3 regions of the Rhodopseudomonas parapalustris genome follow, and region 3 is predicted to be linked to each of the others. Evidence: riboswitches for the same ligand, from Rfam matches in the RefSeq annotation. Region 3 holds a riboswitch; each other region holds the start of a gene.
What was found. Region 3 has a riboswitch for cobalamin ahead of M9H71_RS22195 (TonB-dependent receptor). Riboswitches for the same ligand answer to the same signal wherever they lie in the genome.
Positions count from the first base shown of each region.

Region 1: it holds a riboswitch for cobalamin, as region 3 does, so the genes downstream of both, nrdD (anaerobic ribonucleoside-triphosphate reductase) here and M9H71_RS22195 (TonB-dependent receptor) in region 3, are expected to answer to the same signal.
Region 2: it holds a riboswitch for cobalamin, as region 3 does, so the genes downstream of both, M9H71_RS11340 (TonB-dependent receptor) here and M9H71_RS22195 (TonB-dependent receptor) in region 3, are expected to answer to the same signal.

Region 1 covers NZ_JAMKBZ010000011.1:135,550-139,024, forward strand. The annotation lists gene M9H71_RS12195 (anaerobic ribonucleoside-triphosphate reductase activating protein) at 1-281, opposite strand, end outside; gene nrdD (anaerobic ribonucleoside-triphosphate reductase) at 238-429, opposite strand; gene nrdD (anaerobic ribonucleoside-triphosphate reductase) at 447-995, opposite strand; partial or broken gene nrdD (anaerobic ribonucleoside-triphosphate reductase) at 1,129-1,956, opposite strand; cobalamin riboswitch at 2,068-2,271, opposite strand; gene M9H71_RS12215 (hypothetical protein) at 2,291-2,827, opposite strand; gene M9H71_RS12220 (short-chain fatty acyl-CoA regulator family protein) at 2,879-3,475, opposite strand, start outside.
Region 2 covers NZ_JAMKBZ010000010.1:101,706-105,180, forward strand. The annotation lists gene M9H71_RS11340 (TonB-dependent receptor) at 1-1,127, opposite strand, end outside; cobalamin riboswitch at 1,237-1,439, opposite strand; gene M9H71_RS11345 (DUF938 domain-containing protein) at 1,572-2,255, shown strand; gene M9H71_RS11350 (MFS transporter) at 2,366-3,475, shown strand, end outside.
Region 3 covers NZ_JAMKBZ010000035.1:27,127-30,601, forward strand. The annotation lists gene M9H71_RS22195 (TonB-dependent receptor) at 1-2,049, opposite strand, end outside; cobalamin riboswitch at 2,158-2,353, opposite strand; gene typA (translational GTPase TypA) at 2,780-3,475, shown strand, end outside.

The DNA.
Region 1 (3,475 bases), on a different contig from region 3:
TCCGACTGCAGCGTCGGCTCGCCGCCGGAGAACACCACTCCGTCGAGCAGCCCGCGCCTTGTCTCCAGGAATGCGAACACGTCCTGCCACGCCAGCTGATCCGGCCCGCGGGCCGGCAGCAGATGCGGGTTGTGGCAGTAGCCGCACTGCCAGGGACAGCCTTGGCAGAACACGGTCGCGACCAGCTCGCCCGGCCAGTCGCAGGTCGACAGCCGGACGAGACCGCCGATCCGCAGCTCAACCGTGCTTGGCGCGGGCTTCGGTGAAGTACTTGCGGTCATTGAATTCGCCGATCTTGCCGCGGTTGAACGAGGCGACGGGACGGTGATAGCCCATCACCCGGGTCCAGATCTCGCAGGGTTGGCGCTCGGCATCGGTCAGTTCGATGGTGTCCATCGCGTCAGTGGGGATGGTCACGTGGGCGTTCATCAATCGTCTCCTTCTGTTCAGTGGGTGGCGGCGAGCCGCTTGGCCGCGAGGCGTTCGGCGTCGCATTTCGGGCAGAAGGCGTGTTCGCCTTCGATGTAGCCATGGGTTGGGCAGATCGAGAAGGTCGGTGTCACCGTGACGTAAGGCAGCCGGAAGTTCTCCAGCGCGCGTCGCACCAGCTTCTTGCAGGCCTCGCCGGACGACAGCTTCGATCCCATGTAGAGATGCAGTACTGTCCCGCCGGTGTATTTGCGCTGCAGATCGTCCTGGCGTTCCAGCGCCTCGAACGGATCGTCGGTGAAGCCGACCGGAAGCTGACTTGAGTTGGTGTAGTACGGATTGTCCTCGGTGCCGGCCTGCAGGATTCCGGGGAAGCGCTTGCGGTCCTCCTTGGCGAACCGATAGGTCGTGCCTTCCGCCGGCGTGGCCTCGAGATTGTACAGATTACCGGTCTGCTCCTGGAACGCGACGATCCTGGCGCGCACATGGTCGAGGACACGGACGGCGAAGCCGTGCCCCCACGGCGTCGCGATGGTCTCGCAGTCCGCGGTGAAGTTGCGGATCATTTCGTTGACGCCGTTGATGCCGACGGTGGAGAAATGGTTGCGCAGCGTGCCGAGATAACGCTTCGAATACCGGCACCTCGTCGCGCAGATCTTCCGGGCAGGTCCAGTCGAAGGTGAGGTTGGTGAACGGCGTCTGCGTGCCCCAGCGCGACGGGACGTTGAGGTTGTAGACCAGTTCCTGGATGCCCTGCAGCACGTCGGCGTAGCTCAGCCCGTCCTTGCGCAGGAACGGCGCGAGGTAGGTGTCGAACGAGCTGAACGCTTGGGCGCCGGCCCATTCGTTCTGCAGCGTGCCGAGAAAATTGACGATCTGTCCGATCGCGCTCGACAGATGCTTCGGCGGGCTGGCCTCGACCTTGCCGGGCACGCCGTTCAAGCCCTCGGTGAGCAACATGCGCAGCGACCAGCCGGCGCAGTAGCCGGACAGCATGTCGAGGTCGTGAATATGCAGGTCGCCGTCGCGATGGGCGCGGCCGACTTCCGGCGGATAGACGTGCGATAGCCAGTAGTTGGCGACCACCTTGCCGGACAGATTGAGGATCAGGCCGCCGAGTGAATAGCCCTGGTTGGCATTGGCGTTGACCCGCCAGTCGGTGCGGTCGAGATATTCGTTGATCGACGCGATCGCATCGACGGCGACCTTGCGGTCGTTGCGCGCCTGGGAGCGCTTCTCACGATAGACGATATACGCCCGCGCGGTGGTCAGGTGGTTCGCCGAGATCAGCACCTGCTCGACGATGTCCTGAATCTGCTCGATCTGCGGCACGGCGCTGGCGAACCGGTGCGCAATGACCTTGACCGACTGACTGGTAAGAAGCCCAGCTTCGAGTTCGCCGAACTCCTCCGTGGCCTGTCCGGCGCGCGCGATCGCGGATCGGATCTTGGCACTGTCGAACGCCGCTTCAGCGCCGCTCCGCTTGATGATCGCTTGAGGAAGGTTGGTCTGGTCGGAAACAGGCATCGGCACACCGCGGGTCGAATTGCGGGCCGGGGTTCAGGCAGGCGCGTGCAAGAGTCGTACGGAGCGCCGTACGCACGGAAGCAAGCGACCCACCGGGACACCCCGCCCAGGGACGTTTGGTTGTTCGCGGCAGGTCTCCTGGCTTGCGGGTCATTGCCTCAGTCCGCCTTCCCGGGATTGCTCCCAGTGGCCTGATGACGTCGGCTCGCCGCTGACAGTTGCGGGGGCAGCTCCGGCTTAGGCGGTAACGCCGCACCGAATTCCCTCTTAGCCCTCGATCAAACGATTCGAGAGACCGCGAATACAATATGTAGTGCTCTGGGCGCTGCTCTTGTCAAGCTGTCGATGTGTCATTGCTGCTGCTCGCGGGCGCGGATGTGGCAGCATCGGCTCGGCGCCAAGCCTCAATCTGGTCCGGACGGTGCGCGAGCGCCGTGATCGGGGCGGGCGGATACAGCACCAGAAACACCGACTTCTTGCCGCTCCGGAAGGAGGTATGGCCGGACGTCGGCAGTCTTCCGTCCTTCGTCCAGCGGCGTCGCTCGTGAGGGGTGATCGTGAGAATCTCGTCCAACTCCTTTGGGTGAATGCGTTCAGCTTGAAAGGCGACGATCTCGGCGTCGACGGCTGCGAGTAGTTTGGACATATCGACCGAAGGCTGTCGGATCGTCGCGTCGACTCCATTGCCGTCGATGCAGGCCTGGAGACGCAGTCTGCGCAAAAGCCTCAACACCCGGCGAACGGCCCCCTTCGCACGGCGCTCTGATCCGAGCGAGATATCGAATGTCGGTTCAAACCGCAGCGCGATACGATCATCACATGGACTGAACCACACATACCGCTTGCAATCACCCTGCTTGTCCGACGTCATGCTCCACCGTGGCGTTTCCGATACGCACTGTTTCGTCTCCCCCGGATCAGGTCAATTCGTCGAATAGGGTGAGAACGAGTTGCGATTTTCATCGACGTGGAGTGGGCGGCCGACCGGAGGGAAAGCGCGTTGCGGGCAGGCCTGCCGTTCGCAGATCCGACAACCCGCGCCGATGGGCGTGGCCGCTGCCGGGTTGGTGAGATCGAGCCCGTCGGAATAAACGAGGCGCCCGGCATGCTGCAGATCGCATCCCAGCGCGACGGCAAAAGTCTTCCGGGGGGCGTGATAACCTGCCTGATCGTGCGACACCGTGCGCGCCACCCACAGATAGGTCCGGTGGTCGGGCATTCGCGCCAGCTGCGTGAGAATCCGGTCCGGTTGCGAGAACGCCTCGTAGACGTTCCATAGCGGACACGTTCCTCCACCACGCGAGAAATGGAAATCCTTCGCCGACTGTCGTTTCGAAATGTTGCCTGCGCGATCGACGCGGATGAAGAAGAACGGGACGCCGCGTGCACCCGGTCGCTGCAACGTGCTGAGACGGTGGCAAATGGTCTCATAGCCGACGCCAAAATGTTGGCCGATCAACGTGATGTCGTAACGGACCGACTCGGCTTTATCCCGGAAGGCCGCGTAGGGTAGCAGCAG
Region 2 (3,475 bases), on a different contig from region 3:
GAATCATAGGTCGCGTCGTAATAGTCGAGGCCGGTGAGGATCTTCGACGGCAGGCCGAAGAACGCGTTCTTGATGCTCAGCCGCGGCGTGATCGACCAGGTCTGCAGATGTGCGTCGAACGAGCTGGCGCGGGAACTCAACAGCGGCAAGCTGCCGAAATAGCCGGCCTGCTGACGCTTGTCGCGCAGGCCGCCGTCGACGATCAGTTCGGCGCCGTCCCACAGCGATTTGGTGAAGCCGGCGGTGATGTTGGTGCCCTGCTTGTCGGCGTAGTCGAACGGCGTGTTGGTGCCGCGGCGGTCGGTCTGGAGCTCGTTGAGGCCGATCGACGGATCGACAGTCCGCGAGCCCGGCAGGCCGAGGCGTTGATTGTCGCCCGAGATGTTGACGAACGCGCTGAAGTCGCTCGTCGTGTAACGCAGTTCACCCAGCGCATTGTTCTGTTCGAGCGCGTTGTTGGTGCGGTAACCGTCGGTACGGACGTGATTTGCGAAGGCCGATGTCGACCATGGGCCAGAATTGAAAGCTGCCGACACCGCAGCGAGGCGCTGATTGAACGAGCCGACGCCGCCTTCGGCGCGGAACGTTGCGGGTGGGCCGCCGGCACCGGTCTTGGTGACGATGTTGATGACGCCGCCGACAGCATTGTCGCCGTACAGCACCGCGCCGCTGCCGCCGCGAGTGATCTCGATGCGCTCGATCGATTGCAGCGGGAGGCTCGACAAGTCGATGCCCTGCAGATCGAGGTCGTTGAGACGGCGGCCGTTGATCAGGAACAACGTATTTGAGGTCGCGGTGGCGCCAAAGCCTCGCAGATCGACCGAGGAGCCGGTGCCGTTGACGCCACCGTACAGCGACGTGCTCTGCACACCGGGCGTCTGCGCGATGATGTCCTGCACGGTTTGGGCCGGTGAACGCGCGATGTCCTCGGCTGTGATCACCGTGCTCGACGTTCCGACGATGGCGTTGGAGGTGCGGGTCGAGGTGGCGCTGACGACGATCTCCGGCAGGACGTCCTGCGCGGCGGCGGGCGTTGCCAGCGAGAGCGCGGGCACCAGAATGGTCGAAGCGAGAAGGGCGCGCGAAAGGGCGGAGCAAGGCCGCGGCGCGGCGGAGCGGGAGTGCATAAGGTCAAACCTCGGCTGACGTCTGTGGCACGTCACAGCGAACGAGGTCTCACCGAGCTTAACGGAAGCGGTGAAGACAATGCCTGCAATTCCCGGCCGGCAACTTCGCGTGTGACCACGAGTGACGGCAGGTCTCCTGGCTCGCGGTTGATCTTCCGTCGCCTTCCCAGGACCGAGGTTCCCAGTGGCATCCGACGAAAGACGATCCGCTTACAGTTGCGGGAACAGCTACGGCCTGGAACGCAGAAATGGCAGCGCTCGCACCGTATTCCCTTTTCATCCCTCTCGGGAACCGTCGACGCCATCTAGAAGTTGCGGGATTCGCGAGTCAATTCGTCGAAGGCGACGACGGGTGCAATCGTGGTCGGATTGTGACCGGCTGTGACTTGCGTGTAACAGCCGCGCCTGTACACCTCGCACGATAGTTGGAGCGGCAGGCGGGCGATGGCGGAATTCGTGGTGGAGTTCGGCAAGGATGGACGGCGCGTCGAGCCCGACGGCCGGCTCGATGCCGCTGCATTTCATCGCAACGATGCGCCAATCCGCGCCGCGCTGGCGCGGTTGCTCGCCGGCCGGCAGGGTGACGTGCTCGAAGCTGGCAGCGGCACCGGCCAACACATCGCAGCGCTGGCGCGCGAACATCCCTCGATCGTGTGGTGGCCGAGCGACGTCAACGACCAGCACCTCAAGAGCATCGCCGCCTGGCGCGCCCATGCGGCGTTGCCGAACTTGCGCCCGCCCCAGCGAATCGACCTTGCCGATCCCGCCTGGTCGGTCGTGCCAGGCGAAGCGGCTGCGCCCGGGCCGCTGCTGGCGCTGTTCTGCGCCAATGTTCTGCACATCGCGCCATGGCGCGTCGCCGAAGGACTGCTGGCGGGGGCTGGCAGGCTGCTGCGCCAGGACGGCATGCTGGTGCTGTACGGACCGTACAAGCGGGGCGGCGATCACACCGCGCTCAGCAATGCGGTGTTCGACACCAGCCTGCGCGACGCCAATCCCGAGTGGGGCGTGCGCGACGTTGCGGATGTGGAACGGCTCGGTGCCAGCGCCGGCCTGGCGCTGAGCGAGATCGTCGAGATGCCGGCCAACAATCTGATCCTGGTGTTTGTCCGAGCAAAACCCGCGTAGGCCCATGCACGACCGCCGATGGTGCGGCGGGTTGATCGCGCTCCGCCCGGCCCTATGATGCGCGCGCAATCGCCGGCCGGCGTCGGCCGGTGCGAGGAGATTCCCTGCCGATGGTCGATGCGACGGCCAACGACATCGTCGAAGACGATGCCCGTGCCCGCTCCAACGTGGTGCGGCTGGTCGCGGCGCAGGCGCTGACCGGCGCCAACGCCGCGGTGATCTTCGCGACCGGTTCGATCATCGGCGCCCAGCTCGCGCCGGAAATGTCGCTCGCGACCGTGCCGCTGTCGATGTATGTGCTCGGCCTTGCTGCCGGCACACTGCCCACGGGTTGGATCGCGCGGGTTTACGGTCGCCGCGTCGCGTTCATGATCGGCACCGGCTGCGGCACGCTCACCGGCGTGCTCGGCGCAGTCGCCATCCTGTACGGCTCGTTCCTGCTGTTCTGTGCCGCGACCTTCATCGGCGGGCTGTACGCTGCGGTGTCGCAATCCTATCGGTTCGCCGCCGCCGACGGTGCCAGTGCAGCCTATCGCCCGAAGGCGATGTCGTGGGTGATGGCCGGTGGCGTGTTCGCCGGCGTGCTCGGTCCGCAGCTCGTGCAGTGGACCATGGACGTCTGGCAGCCCTATTTGTTCGCGTTCTCCTACGTGGTGCAGGCGGCGATTGCGCTGATCGCGATGGCGGTGCTGTGGGGCGTCGATGCGCCGAGGCCGAAGCCGGCGGAGCGTACCGGCGGCCGGCCGCTGCTGGAGATCGTGCGGCAGCCGCGCTTCATCGCCGCGGCGCTGTGCGGCGCCATCGCCTATCCGATGATGAATCTGGTGATGACCTCGGCGCCGCTGGCGATGCAGATGTGCGGGCTCAGCGTCGGCGATTCCAATTTCGGCCTGCAATGGCACATCGTGGCGATGTACGCCCCGAGCTTCGTCACCGGTTCGCTGATTGCCAAGTTCGGCGCGCCGCGTGTGGTCGCCGCCGGCCTGATCCTGGAAGCGCTCGGTGCGTCGATTGGTCTGCTCGGCGTCACCGCGCCGCACTTCTGGGCGACGCTGTTCGTGATCGGCGTCGGATGGAATCTGGCGTTCGTCGGCGCCTCGGCGCTGGTGCTGGAGACGCATCAGCCGAGCGAGAAGAACAAGGTTCAGGCGTTCAACGATTTCATCATCTTCGGGCTGATGGCGCTGGGTTCGTTTGCGTCCGGGCAGTTGCTGGCGAAT
Region 3 (3,475 bases):
ATTGGCCGACCAGCTCGGCGCAAACGCCCAGGTCGCCCAGATGTTGCTGACCACTTGCGGCACATTGGCCGGGACGTTGCCCGCGTAGTCCACCGCACGGCCGCCGACCACCTGGGTGAAGTCGTCGTATTTGGCCCGCAGCCAGGCGACGTTGGCATCGAGCCGCAGCGTGTCGGTGACCTTGAGGCCGGCCGAGGCTTCGATGCCGCGCGAGGATTGCTGGCCGATCTGCAGCGGGTTGGTGTTGGCGGGGTTCTGCGGATCGCGCGCCAGCAGGTTGTTCTTGACGATCTGATACGCCGCAAGTGTCCACTCGGCACGGCCGCCGGCGAGCTGTTGCTTGATGCCGACCTCGACCTGCTTGCCGGTCGACAGCGCGAAGTCGCGGTTCACGCCCGTCATGGTGATCAGGTTGGTGACCGGATCGACCGCCGTCGCATACTGACCGTACAGCGACAGATCCGGAATCGGATTGTACACCACGCCGACCCGCCAGCTCGGCGCCGAATAGGTCTTCTCGAAGCTGTTCGACGGCGTCAGGAAATCTGTGCGCTCGACCGTCGGATGATCCGAGCGGACGCCGCCGATCACCGAGAGCTGATCGGTCAGGCTGAGGCGATTTTCGGCGAACAGGCCGTATTGCGTCGTCTTGGTGTGGAAGCTCGGCCGGGTCGAGCTGACCCACTGGAAGTTGCCCGGATCGAAATTGTAGGGATTGACCGACGAGCTGCCGGCGTAGGGCGAGTTGTTGGTGTGCGTGAAGGCGATGCGGTTGACGTCGAAGCCGGCGACGAACTGGTTGGCGAGGCCGAACAGATGGCCTTTGAAGGTGGTGTCGAAGCGATTGCCGACCTGCTCCTGGTCGTGAAAGATCTCGATATAGGAGCTGCGGTTGATGTTCCCGGTGGTCGGGCTGAAGGCGTAGCTCTCGACGTCCTTCCAGTGCCGGTGGCTGCTGAGATAATAGGTGACGTTCTTGACCGAAACGCCTTCGGCGACGTCCCACTCGGTCTTGAACTGAGTCCAGTTGTCGCGATAGCGGATGCTGGAGTCGCCGACATTGTAGTTCTTGAACCGCAGCGATTCGTCGATCCGGCCGTTCACCAGCGGAGTGCCGAAATAGCGCGACGGGCTGCGGTCGGCGTAGTCCTCGCTCAGCGTGAAGGCGAGATTGTCGGCCGCCTGCACCCGCACCGAGCCCGAGACGGCGACGTTCGACATCGTATCGCGATCGACCCAGCCGTCGGACATGTTGCCGATCGCCGCCAGCCGATAGGTCACGTTCGAATTGATCGGGCCGCCCGAGTCGACGGCGAGACGCCGCAGCAGGTTGGTATCCAGCGAGATCTCGGCCTCGTTGCGTTGCACGTCGAGCGGCTTCTTGGAGATCACGTTGATGGCGCCGCCGATCGCGCCTTCGCCGTACATCACCGAAGCCGGGCCGCGCAGCACTTCGATGCGCTGCGCCGTCCAGGTATCGAACGGGAACGTCATCGTGCCCGAGCCGACATACATCCGGGTGCCGTCGTACAGCGACATCACCGTGCCGTTGCCGGTGAAGCCGCGGGTGGCGAAGGACAGGCCGCCATTGCCCGGCGCCGGGCTGGCGGTGAAGCCGGTGGCGTTCTGCGTCACCGCGTCGATGACGTTGTGCTGGCCGCGCTCGGCGATGGTCTCGGAGCGAATCACTTCGACGCTGGCCGGTGTCTGGAGCGGCGTCAGGCCGAGTCGGCTGCCGGTCGACGACGGCGTGCCGAGATTGAAGGTGGGGGCAGTGGCCGCACGGGTTGCGGCGGCTTCGGTCGGCGCCGGAGCGGGCGTGGCGGCAGGACGCGAGGCGGCGCGGCGCTGGCGCGACGATCCGGCCTGGGCGGTCGCTCGCGGCTTGGCCGGACGCACGGTCTGGCCCTCGACCACGATCGGATCGAGACCGCGCGGATTCGCCGAGGCGGTTTGGGCTAGGCCGTCCACCGGCCAGAGCAGGGGAACGAGGGCGACAGAGGACAGCAGGCGACGATTGCGCCCGAAAGGCAGAACGGCGGGAGTCATTTTTTGGCTCGCGGCTAACGTGGCACGTCACCGCGAAACAGGTCTGCCGCAGCCTTCTTGCGGGCTACGGTTCGACACGCACCAGGACACCCCGCCCAATGTGTTCGCGTGTGACCACGACTGACGGCAGGTCTCCTGGCTCGCGGGTCGTTGCCTTTCACCGCCTTCCCAGGACCAAGGCCCAGTGGCGTGTGGTGAATGGCTCGCCGCTTACAGTTGCGGGGGCAGCCGCGGAATAGAGCCGGATGGCCCGCACCGCGTTCCCTATTGATCCCTTTCGGGAACCGTCGCTATTCACGGTATTGGACTGACGGCAACGCTGTCAATGAACCGGGAGGAGAAAATCCAACCAGTCCAATGGCTAGCACCTGCGCGTCGAGCCCATCCGTGTCGGCGACGATCCATGTAACGTTATAACATTACATCATTTCGTCAAGCCTATTTGCGAGTCTTTCCCGAAAGCGCCTCAAGACCCCGCACCCGCGCGCCCGAGATTCGGGCATCTGTGCAGCGCCAACCGTCATTGTTATTTCGCGAATTCTGCGTATATTGCGTCGCAACGCGTGCTGGCGCCCGGTCTCGTTTGGCCGGGCCTGTTTTTTGCGATTGCAGATTGCGATTGTCCGGCGCGTTTCAGACACAGGCTGGCTGCGGTGCGTCCTTCGGCGATTCGCGCGGTGTGCCTGTGATCGCGCTGATCAGGCAACGCCCGCAGGACCGACAGAGAGCCATGAAGCTTCGTAACATCGCCATTATCGCCCACGTCGACCACGGCAAGACCACTCTTGTCGACAAGCTGCTGCAGCAGTCCGGCACCTATCGCGACAACCAGCGCCAGGTCGAACGGGCGATGGACTCCAACGATCTTGAACGCGAGCGTGGCATCACCATTCTGGCGAAGTGTACTTCGGTGGTTTGGGGCGACACCCATATCAACATCGTCGACACGCCCGGACACGCCGACTTCGGCGGTGAGGTCGAGCGCATCCTGTCGATGGTCGACGGCGTGATCGTGCTGGTCGACGCCGCCGAAGGCCCGATGCCGCAGACCAAGTTCGTGGTCGGCAAGGCGCTCAAGCTCGGCCTCAAGCCGATCGTCGCGATCAACAAGGTCGACCGCTCCGACGCCCGCGTCACCGAAGTGGTCAACGAGGTGTTCGACCTGTTCGCCGCGCTCGACGCGACCGACGAGCAACTCGATTTCCCGATCCTGTACGGCTCGGGCAAGAACGGCTGGATGTCGGACAAGCCGGACGGCGACCACAGCGAAGGCATGAGGCCGCTGTTCGAGCTGGTGCTCAAGCACGTTCATCCGCCGGTGGTGGAAGAAGGTCCGTTCCGCCTGCTCGGCACCATCCTCGAAGCCAACCCCTATCTCGGCCGCATCATCACCGGCCGCATCGCCTCCGGCACGTTGAAGCCGAAC